DNA from 2 places in the Streptomyces sp. NPDC107498 genome. Region 1 is predicted to be linked to the other one. Evidence: riboswitches for the same ligand, from Rfam matches in the RefSeq annotation. Region 1 holds a riboswitch; the other holds the start of a gene.
What was found. A riboswitch is a leader RNA that binds a small molecule or an ion and turns the genes downstream of it on or off. The one in region 1 is predicted to bind cobalamin.
Positions count from the first base shown of each region.

Region 1 (5,419 bases):
GTACGTCCGCGACGCCGTGGTGGATCTCGTACCCCTCGACCCGCTCGCCGAGCGCCTCGCCGACCGGCCGGGCGAGGGTCTTCTCGGCCTGGAACCGGACCCGTACGGGCAGCAGCCCGAGCCCGTCGACCACGCCGGCCCTCGACTCGACCTCGTCCTCGATGCGCTCGCCGAGGGCCTGGAAGCCGCCGCAGACGCCCAGCACCGGCCGGCCCTCGGCCGCGCGCCGGACGAGGGCGTCGGCGAGCCCCCGCTCGCGCAGCCACGCCAGCGCCTTGACCGTGCCCCGGGTGCCCGGGACGACGACGAGGTCCGCGTCGACGAGCTCCTCGGGCCGGTCCACGAACCGGACGACGACGCCGGGCTCGGCGGCCAGCGCGTCGACGTCCGTGAAGTTGGACATCAGCGGCACGGCGCACACGGCGACCCGCAGCACGTCCTCGCCGACCGGCGGCGCGACGACCGACTCGCGGACGGTGCCCCGCAGCGAGACCCGCAGGCCGTCCTCCTCGTCGATGCCGAGCCCGTGCGCGTACGGCAGGACGCCGAAGGTCCGGCGGCCGGTGAGCCCGTGCAGCATGTCGAGGCCCGGCTCCAGGAGGGTCACGTCGCCCCGGAACTTGTTGACCAGGTACCCGGCGACGAGCGACTGGTCCTCGGGACCCAGCAGCGCCGTCGTCCCGAAGAACTGGGCGAAGACCCCGCCCCGGTCGATGTCCCCGACGACGACCACGGGCAGCTTCGCGGCCCGCGCGATGCCCATGTTCACGATGTCCGTGCGCCGCAGGTTGATCTCGGCCGGACTGCCCGCCCCCTCGCAGATCACGGCGTCATACGTGCCCCGCAGCTCCTCCAGGCACGCCAGGACCGGCTCGAAGAGCTCCTTCTGCCGGCCACCGTGGTAGCCGCGGGCGCTCAGTTCGCCGACCGGCCTGCCCATGAGGACGACCTGGCTGGAGCGGTCGCTGCCGGGCTTGAGCAGCACCGGGTTCATCAGCGCGGTCGGCTCCACCCGCGCGGCCTGCGCCTGCATGGCCTGCGCCCGGCCGATCTCGGCTCCCTCCCGGGTGACGAAGGAGTTCAGGGACATGTTCTGTCCCTTGAACGGCGCGACCTTGACGCCCTGCCGGACCAGCCAGCGGCAGATGCCGGCCGTGACGACGCTCTTGCCCGCGTCGGACGTGGTCCCGGCGACGAGCAGCCCCCCACCCCTCATGCGTTCCTCCGCTTCAGCGCGCTCGCGATCGTGCGGCCGCCCACGCAGGCGGCCAGGGTCAGTCCGGTGATCCGGCGGGACAGCCGGACCGCGCGGTCGACGTCGGCGACCTCGACGGGCCGGCCCTCCCCGTTGAGGACGGGCCGGTCCTCGACCCGCCCGGCGTACGAGAGGGTCCCTCCGAGCCGTACGCCGAGGGCGCCCGCGAAGGAGGCCTCGACGGGGCCCGCGTTCGGGCTCGGGTGCTTCGCGGCGTCCGCCCGCCAGGCCCGCAGGGCGCCGCGCGGGTTCCCGCCGGCGACGGTCGCGAGCGCGGCGGTCAGCCGGGCCCCGGGCCAGCCGGCCAGGTCGTCGAGGCGGGCCGAGGCCCAGCCGTACCTCCGGTACCGGGGCGACTTGTGGCCGACCATCGCGTCGAGGGTGTTGACGGCCCGGAAGCCGACGAGTCCCGGCACGCCCGCGACGGCGCCCCAGAAGAGGGCGCCGACCACGGCGTCGGAGGTGTTCTCGGCGACGGACTCGACGACCGCGCGGGCCATCGCGGGACCGTCGAGGGACTGCGGGTCGCGTCCGCACAGGTGCGGCAGCCGCTCCCGGGCCGCCTCCAGGTCGCCGGCGGCGAGGGCGCCGCCGATCGCGCGGGCCTCGCGCCCCAGGGTCGTGCCGCCGACGACGGCCCACACGGCCGCCGCGGTGAGCGCCACGGATCCGGCGCGGCTGCCCCGTGCCGTACGGGCGGCGAGGGCACCGGCCGCGACGGTGGCACCGGCGCAGACGGCGGTGTGCAGGGCGCCCCAGCCGCGGTGGTCGCGCCACAGGGCCCGCTCGACGCGGGCCGCCGCCCGGCCGAAGGCGGCGACGGGGTGTCCGCGGCGGGGGTCGCCGACGAGCAGGTCGACGGCGAGGCCCAGGGCCGCGCCGTACGCGAAGACACCGGTGGTCGGGGAGACGCTGCGGCCGCGGCCGGGCATGGCGCTCTGTCCTCACTCAGGGTCCGCGCCCTGGATCGACGTGACCGGCGGCGAGAGTTCCTGACTCCCGGACCCGTGGGATCCGGTCACAGTGGCGGGACCGCGCCGGATTCGCACCGGACTTCCTCTACTGCCGCCGTCATGGCCCCGGCAGTCCACCACGGGCCGAGAACAGCCGTCAACTCACCCTTGACCTGCACCGCGTCACTGTGCGAAGCACCACAGACACGACGACCGGGCGGTCCGCATCCGAGGATGCGGACCGCCCGGTCGGGGAGCGGGACCGTCAGGCGACGATCAGGTAGATGCCGTACGCCACGGCCGCCAGGCACAGGGCGAAGGCGGCGTAGGCGCCGGTGCGGGCCAGGGCTGCGGAGCCTCCCTGGGCGGCGGCCCGCTCCTGCTTGGAGAGGCCGACGACACCGAGGGTGAAGAGGCCCACGAGGGCGACGGTCGCCACGAGGCTGACTCCGAAGACGGAGCCGAGGGCTGCCCAGTCGATCTTCATGCTTGGTTCCAGTTCCTTAGACCGCGGCGGGGGCCGGGGGAGCGGCCGGGTCCGTGGGGACCGGCGCGGGGATGGTGGTCTTCAGGTCCTCGTCCGCGACGGCGGCGACGGAACCGGCCGGCGGCGGGGTGACGGCCGCGATCGCGGTGGTCACGACGCCGGCGGCCTCGTCGTCGGCCTCGACGTCGTTGACGTTGGTGTGGTCGACCACCTGGCGGCGGGAGACGAGCCAGATGCCGGCGCAGGAGGCGATCAGGAAGGCCGCGACGACGTAGACGCCCCAGTCGCCCTGGCGGGCGACGTACTCGGCGCCCGCGCCGACCAGGCCGGCGGCCGGCAGGGTCAGGCCCCAGGCGACGAACATGCGGGTGGCGGTCGACCAGCGGACGACGCCGCCCTTGCGGCCGAGGCCCGCGCCCATGACGCCACCCGAGACGACGTGGGTGGTGGAGAGCGAGAAGCCGAGGTGGGAGGAGGCCAGGATGGTCGTGGCCGCGCTGGTCTGGGCGGCGAAGCCCTGCTGCGGCTGGAGGTCCGTGAGGCCCTTGCCCATCGTGCGGATGATGCGCCAGCCGCCGAGGTAGGTGCCGAGCGCGATCGCCAGGCCGGCGGAGACGATGACCCAGACGGGCGGGTTGGAGCCGGGGGCGAGGGTGCCGCCGGCGACCAGGGCGAGGGTGATGATGCCCATCGTCTTCTGGGCGTCGTTGGTGCCGTGGGCGAGGGAGACGAGACCGGCGGAGGCGATCTGGCCGACCCGGTAGCCCTTGGCCGTGTCCTTCTCGTCCGTCCTGGCGCCGATCCGGTACGTCAGCTTCGTGGCCAGCATCGAGGCGATGCCCGCGACGATCGGCGCGGCGACGGCCGGGAGGAGGACCTTGCTGACGACGACCTCGCCGTTGACGCCGCTGACGCCGATCGAGGCGACGGTCGCGCCGATGAGGCCGCCCATCAGGGCGTGGGAGGAGCTGGAGGGCAGTCCGACCAGCCAGGTCACCAGATTCCAGAGGATCGCGCCGACGAGCGCGGCGAGGATCACTTCGGGCTGGATGCCCTCCTCGTTGACCAGCCCCTTGGAGATCGTCTTGGCGACCTCCACGGACAGGAACGCGCCGGCGAGGTTCAGCACGGCGGACATGGCCACCGCCGTCTTGGGCTTGAGCGCACCGGTCGAGATGGTCGTGGCCATCGCGTTGGCGGTGTCGTGGAAACCGTTCGTGAAATCGAACACGAGAGCTGTCACGACCACAATGGCGAGCAGCAGCGTGATGTGTTCCATTTACCCAGGCAATCGTTTGACGTCAGTGGCGCGTCGAACGTAAGCAACCTGGGTGAACGGAAGATGAACTGGGACGGGCGACGTGGTGTCCCTATCCGGTGTCAAGGGATTCCGCTTCTCGCCCCGGAGCGCCCGGTGTCCACGATGCGGTCATCCGGAACCACGGGCGATCCCGGGCCTGCCGGGGGTCGTGCCCGCCGCCCCGCCCCCTTCCCGGCCGACCGGTTCCGCTCCCTGGACAGAACCGCCCGGCCGGAGGGCCCCGCGGAGGAGACCCACGTCACTCTCCCGGGCGGCCCCGCGCCCTCCGCCCCGCCGGACCCCTTCGCCCTCCGCCCCGCCGCGCCCGTCCGGTTCTCCACCCCGCCGGGCCCGTCCGGTGGCAGGCCCGGCCCGCCCTGCCCGACACTGGGGAGCGTGCGCCCGGCTACAGCGACGGCAGCGGCCGTCACCACCCTGATCGGTGTCGGCGCGGCCGCGATCGCGGCCGGCCGGTACGCCAGCGACGTCGCCCTCAAGGCGCCGTCCGGACGACCCCTGCCCGGGGATCCCGGACTCACCGTGCACGCCACGGGGCCCGGACGGGTCACCCTCACCCGCAGCCTCGCCTCGCTGCGCCCCGGCACGTACGGAATGGACGCTCCCGGCCTGCACGCCGTCCTCGGCCCCGTCCTGGACCGGGTGCCGCACACCGCCGACACCGTCGTCCGCCGCCTGGAACGGGTCGAACTCGGCGTCCTCGGGACCGGCGCCCGCGTCCGGCTCACCCCCCAGCTCCACCGCGGCACCCCGACCGGTGCCCTCGGCCTCCTCCACGAGGACGTCGAGATCCCCGGCGAGCTCGGCCCCCTGCCCGCCTGGCTCGTGCCCGGCCCCCGGAGCACCTGGGTGATCGCCCTGCACGGGCTCGGCACCACCCGCGAGCACCCGCTGAACCTCGTCCCCTTCTACAACCGCCGCAAGATGCCCGTCCTCGTCCCCGCCTACCGGGGCGACGAGGGGGCGCCCGCCTCCCCGGACGGCCTCGCCCACCTCGGCGACTCCGAGTGGCGGGACGTCGACGCCGCCATCCGCTACGCCGTCCGCCGGGGTGCCGGGAAGGTCGTCCTGCACGGCTGGGGGACCGGCGCCACGATGGCCCTGCGCGCCGCCGCCGAGTCGGGCGTGCGCGACCGGATCAGCGGCCTCGTCCTCGACTCCCCGGTCCTCGACTGGGAGGCCGCCCTCCGCAACCTCGCGGCGGCCCGCCACGTCCCGGGACTCCTGCTCCCGCTCGCCGTCCGCGCCGCCCAGGGCCGGACCGGCCCGCACGGCGACCTCCTCCGGACCGCCTCCGAGCCGGGCGCCCTGCGCGCCCCGACCCTCCTCTTCCACGGCCCCGACGACACCCTCGCCCCCTGGGAGCCCTCCGTCGAGCTCGCCGCCCGCCTGCCCGGTCTGGTCGG
Region 1 is NZ_JBVJPE010000018.1:57,130-62,548, reverse strand. It holds gene ACZ66Z_RS27490 (cobyric acid synthase) at 1-1,216, opposite strand, end outside; gene ACZ66Z_RS27485 (cobalamin biosynthesis protein) at 1,213-2,187, opposite strand; cobalamin riboswitch at 2,223-2,362, opposite strand; gene ACZ66Z_RS27480 (hypothetical protein) at 2,474-2,695, opposite strand; gene ACZ66Z_RS27475 (inorganic phosphate transporter) at 2,712-3,974, opposite strand; gene ACZ66Z_RS27470 (alpha/beta hydrolase) at 4,392-5,419, shown strand, end outside.

Region 2 (5,419 bases), on a different contig from region 1:
GGAGAGGCGGTAGACGAGGATGAAGTCCTCGCCGACGCGCTCGCGGATCCGGCGGACGATCTCCAGCGGGAAGCGGACCCGGTTCTCGTACGAGCCGCCCCAGCGGTCGGTGCGCCGGTTGGTGGCGGCGGCGATGAACTCGTTGACGAGGTAGCCCTCGGAGCCCATCACCTCGACGCCGTCGTACCCGGCCTCCTTGGCCAGCTCGGCGCAGCGCGCGTAGTCCTCGACGGTCTGCTCGACCTCGGCGTCGGTCAGCTCGTTCGGCACGAAGGGGCTGATGGGCGCCTTGATCGGGCTGGGGCCGACGAGCCCGGCGTGGTAGGCGTAGCGGCCGAAGTGCAGGATCTGCATCGCGATCCGGCCGCCCTCGGCGTGCACGGCGTCGGTGATCAGCCGGTGCTCGGCGACCTCCTCGGCGGTGGTCAGCTTGGCCCCGCCGTCCCAGGGGCGGCCGGCCTCGTTGGGCGCGATGCCGCCGGTGACGATGAGCCCCACGCCGCCCCGGGCGCGCTCGGCGTAGAAGGCGGCCATGCGCTCGAAGCCGTGCTCGGTCTCCTCCAGGCCGACGTGCATCGACCCCATGATCACCCGGTTGGGCAGGGTGGTGAACCCGAGGTCGAGCGGGCTCAGCAGGTGCGGGTACGGGGTCATGGGGGGCGCCTCCTCGCGCAGGGGTCGTCGACCCCAGTTCTAGGCGACCCCGCACGCCTTCTGCAACTAGTTGCAGAAGAATCCGGGAGTGATGTCCACTACTCGGTGGCGAAGACCCGGGCGGGCGCCTCAGGAGGAACGGCGGGGCCCGGCCACCCCGGCCGCGAGCCACGCGTCCAGGTCCTCCGGCGTCCGGGGCTCCCCCGCGTCCGCGCCCAGCAGGCCGTGGGCCCGCAGGACACGGGCCACCGACGTGCCCCAGGGCCGGCGCAGCCGGGCCGCGGCCAGCAGGTCGTCGTCCGCGAGGAGCGCGGCGACCGGACCGGTGCGCAGACCGGCGGGGGAGAGCACCGCCGCCTCGTCGGCCCAGCGCAGGGCCAGATCCACGTCGTGCGTCGCCATCACCACCGTCGTCCCCGCCTCCCGCAGCCGCGCGAGGGCGTCGAGCAGCCGCTCCTGCCCGTGCGGGTCGAGCCCGGCCGTCGGCTCGTCCATGATCAGCACCCGGGGCCGCATCGCCACGGCGCCCGCGATCGCGGCCCGCTTCCGCTGCCCGTACGACAGCAGATGCGTCGGCCGGTCCTCCAGGGCCACGATGTCCAGTGCCTCCAGGGCCTCCCGCACCCGGAGCCGCACCTCCTCCTCCGGCAGCCCCAGGTTCGTCGGACCGAACGACACGTCCTGGCCGACCGAGGCCGCGAACAGCTGGTCGTCCGGATCCTGCACGACCAGCTGCACGGTGGTCCGCAGCCGGGTCAGCCCCTTCCGGTCGTACGCCACCTCGGCCCCGTCCAGGAGCAGCGCCCCGCTCCCGCACCGCAGCCCCCCGCTGAGGAGCCGCAGCAGCGTCGTCTTGCCGCTGCCGTTGCGGCCGAGGAGCGCGATCGCGCGCCCCTCCGCCACCGCGAAGTCCACCCCCGAAAGGACCGCTGGCCCGTCCTCGTAGGCGAAACCCGCCTTCACCAGCTCCACGACGGGGTTCGTCGGCCTCGGAGACGTCACGGAAGGGACCTTTCCAGTACGAGGGTGAGGGCGACGAGCCCCGTGAGGAGCACGCCCGTCGCCGCGAGGAACCGCCGGGAGACCGCGCAGGCCGGCACCAGGGCCCGCAGCGTCCCGTCGTAACCGCGCCCGGCGAGCCCGGACTGCAGGCGCTGCGCCCGGTCGAAGGCCCGCACGAACGTCGTCGCGCCGAGCCCGGCGAGCGAACGCCAGGTCGCGGCCCGGGTGGTGTGCCCGAGCCGGGCCGCCTGGGCCTGCCGGATCTTCGTCAGCGAGTCGAGCAGCAGGAAGATGATCCGGTACATCACGAGCGCCACGTCCACCACGGGCGCCGGGACGCCCGCCCGGACGAGCCGGGGCAGCACGTCGGACACCGGCGTGGTGAAGGCGAAGAGCAGCACCCCCAGCGAGGCCGAGGCGGTCCGCAGCAGCAGCTCGCCCGCGTGCGCGGGACCGTCGGGCGCGAGCGCCACGAGCCCGCGCGCGCCGCCCACCTCGAAGAGCAGCGGAACCGCCCCCGTCACACAGAAGCCGAGCGGGATGCGGAACGCCCGCCACAGCTGACGGCCCGGCACGCCGGCCGGACCGAGCAGCACCGCGAGCGTGGCCGCCGCCACGAGCGGGGCGCCCGGCCACGGCGGCAGACACACCGCGCACAGCGTCAGACCGAAGCCGAGGACGGCCTTCTCCACGGGATGGCGGCGGCGCCAGCGACTGCTGTGCGCCGCCGCGTCGATCGGCAGCATCGGCGCTACGCGCCCGCGTCCTCGGCACCCGACGGACCCGCACCCGAAGCACGGGCGGCGGGGGCCGCCCCGGGGCCCGGGGTTCCGCGGCCTGCTTCCGGCCCCGGGGTACCGGAGCCCGCGGTTCCGGTCCTTGCTCCCGCACCCGCGGTTCCGTGGTCTGCGGTTCCGACGCCCGCTCCCGGGCTCGCGGTACCCGCGACCGTCTCCGGGTCCGCGGTACCGGAGCCCGCGGCGGCGCTCGTGGTGCCGGACGGCGTCCCGGCGCTCGTGGCGCCCGGGGTCGTCCCGCCGCTGCCGGCGGGGCCGTCGGCCCCGCCCGCCCGGGCGTCGGCGCGGGCCAGGCTCCCGGCTCCGACGGCGCTCCCGGTCCCGACGGTGCTCCCGGCCCGGTCGGCGGCCTCGACCGGGCCGGCGGCCTCGGCCTCGGACGCGGCGCGGGCCGCGCCCTGGCGGCGACCGCGCCGCAGGCCGAAGTAGTACGCCAGGACACCGGCGCCGATCGCCGCCTGGAGGGCGAAGAGCGCCGACTCGATCTCGCCGGACGGCGGCTCGTACAGCGGGCTGAACCACGGCTCGTAGTCCGGCTGGAGCTCGGTGATCGCGGTCTCCGCCTCCCCGTCCGCCCCGGCGAACGGCTGCTCCTTGTGGTCGCCGAGGCCCAGCGCGAGCGGCAGGACCGCGAGCGCGGCGACGACGAGCAGCAGCAGGGTGTTGATCCTCGCGTTCCGGCTCATCGCGCGACCGCCTCCTCGCGCCGTTCGGTCCGTGCCGGGCCGAGGACGCCGAGCCGGGTCAGCTCGCCCTTGCTGGACTGCGTGAGCAGCCGCATCACGAGCACCGTGAGCAGGCCCTCGCTCACCGCCAGCGGAATCTGGGTCACGGCGAAGATCCCGCCGAACTTGGCCAGCGCGCCGGGCACACCGCTGCCGGGGTCGGGGAACGCCAGGGCCAGCTGCACGCTGGTGACGCAGTACGTGGACAGGTCGGCGACGAACGCGCCGAAGAAGACGGCCACCATCAGGGGCGTGCCGAACCGCCGGAGCAGCTGGTACGTCCCGTACCCCGCCCACGGCCCGACGATCGCCATGGAGAAGGCGTTCGCGCCGAGCGTCGTCAGCCCGCCGTGCGCGAGCAGCAGGGCCTGGAAGAGCAGGGTGATCGTTCCGAGGACCGCCACGATCGGCGGCCGGAACAGGATCGCGCCCAGGCCCGTACCGGTCGGGTGCGAACAACTGCCGGTGACCGAAGGCAACTTGAGTGCCGACAGGACGAAGGTGAAGGCGCCGGAGGCGCCGAGCAGCAGGGTGGATTCGGGGTTCGAGCGCACCTCGCGGGTCAGCGCGCGCACTCCGTGGACGACGAACGGAGCGGCCGCGACGCCCCAGGCGGCGGCGTGCACAGGGGGCAGATACCCCTCGGCTATATGCATGATCGGGAGACCCTCTCCAGCACCTCGTGGATGGACAGCGCACCCTGGCCGGTCTCCTGGCTGACGGTCATACGGCCCGACTCCGCCTTCCCACACCGTCGCGGTCTCCCACGACGGTCCAGTGGCTTCCCCGAGGTGTTCCCCCGGGGGTGGAGCCGGACCTCCCGATCACAGTGGCGAGGGCCGCACCGGTACCGCACCGGTTTCCCGTACACCAAGGCCCTGCGACATTAGTGTGTTGACCTGCTGGATCACAACACGGCCACCACGCGGCGCGTCCTCCCGGTCACCCGGCGCACTCGGCCCCGCGCTCACTGCTTGCGGTAGGCGTACGCCTCCGAGGCCGCCGCCGCCACCGCGTCGAGATCCCCGCCGGCGCTCGCCGTCACCAGCGCGGCGACCGCGCCCTCGACGAACGGCGCGTCCACCAGACGGGAGCCCCCGGGCAGTTCGTCGCCCTCGGCGAGCAGCGCCTTCACGGTGAGGACCGCGCTGCCCAGGTCGACGAGGAGCGCGACCCCGGCGCCCCGGTCGACGGCCTCGGCCGCCGTGCGGATCAGCTCGGAACTCGTCCCGAGGCCACCGTCCGGGGTCCCGCCCGCGGGCAGGACCGGCGCGAGGTCGCCGCCGCCCGCGAGGCCACGGGCCAGCTCGGCGACGGCCGTCGCGACCGCCGCGCTGTGCGAGACGAGCACGATGCCGACGGGCGCCGGGCCCTCCGGGCTCATCGTGCCCCCTCCGCCCGCGCGGTGGCAGCGAGGGCGGCGAAGAGCAGCGCCGACGACGTCGCCCCCGGATCCTGGTGCCCGACCGACCGCTCCCCGAGGTAACTGGCCCTGCCCTTGCGCGCCCGGAGGGGCACGGTCGAGAGGGCGCCCTCCTCGGCGGCGGCGCGGGCCGCCTCGTACGAGTTCCGCAGCCCTTCCACGCCCGGGACGAGCGCGTCCAGCATCGTCTTGTCGCCCACCTGGGCACCGCCCAGCTGCGACACGGCGGCCACACCGGCGCCGAGCGCCTCCGCCAACCGCTCCCGGGTGACCTCTCCGTCCTCGCCCAGGGACTTCCCGGCACGCCGCAGCAGCGTCCCGTACAGCGGTCCCGAAGCGCCGCCGACGGTGGAGATGAGCTGCCGTCCGGCGGCGGTGAGCACCGCACCCGGGCTCGCGGGCGGCTCCTTCGCCAGCGTCTCCGTCACGGCGGCGAACCCCCGCCTGAGATTGGCGCCGTGATCGGCGTCGCCGATGGCCGAGTCCAGCTCGGTGAGCCGGTCCGCCTCCCGGTCGACGTCCCCGGCCACCGCGGCCAGCCAGCGCACCAGGAACCCGGCGCCGAAGGTCTCCGTCATCCCGTTCCCCCTTCCCGTCCCGCGTCTCACCGGCCCCAGCGCAGCGCGGGCGTCCGCACCGGCGCGTCCCACAGGCGCAGCAGCTCCTCGTCGACCTCGCACAGGGTCACCGAGCACCCCGCCATGTCGAGCGAGGTCACGTAGTTCCCGACCAGGGTCCGGGCCACCGGCACCTTCCGCTCGGCGAGCACCCGCTGGACCTCGGCGTTGAACCCGTACAGCTCCAGGAGCGGCGTCCCG
Region 2 is NZ_JBVJPE010000010.1:206,426-211,844, reverse strand. It holds gene ACZ66Z_RS19800 (oxidoreductase) at 1-654, opposite strand, end outside; gene ACZ66Z_RS19795 (ATP-binding cassette domain-containing protein) at 784-1,656, opposite strand; gene cbiQ (cobalt ECF transporter T component CbiQ) at 1,653-2,402, opposite strand; gene ACZ66Z_RS19785 (energy-coupling factor ABC transporter substrate-binding protein) at 2,408-3,139, opposite strand; gene ACZ66Z_RS19780 (energy-coupling factor ABC transporter permease) at 3,136-3,834, opposite strand; cobalamin riboswitch at 3,864-4,068, opposite strand; gene ACZ66Z_RS19775 (PTS-dependent dihydroxyacetone kinase phosphotransferase subunit DhaM) at 4,146-4,562, opposite strand; gene dhaL (dihydroxyacetone kinase subunit DhaL) at 4,559-5,179, opposite strand; gene dhaK (dihydroxyacetone kinase subunit DhaK) at 5,206-5,419, opposite strand, start outside.
Region 2: it holds a riboswitch for cobalamin, as region 1 does, so the genes downstream of both, ACZ66Z_RS19780 (energy-coupling factor ABC transporter permease) here and ACZ66Z_RS27485 (cobalamin biosynthesis protein) in region 1, are expected to answer to the same signal.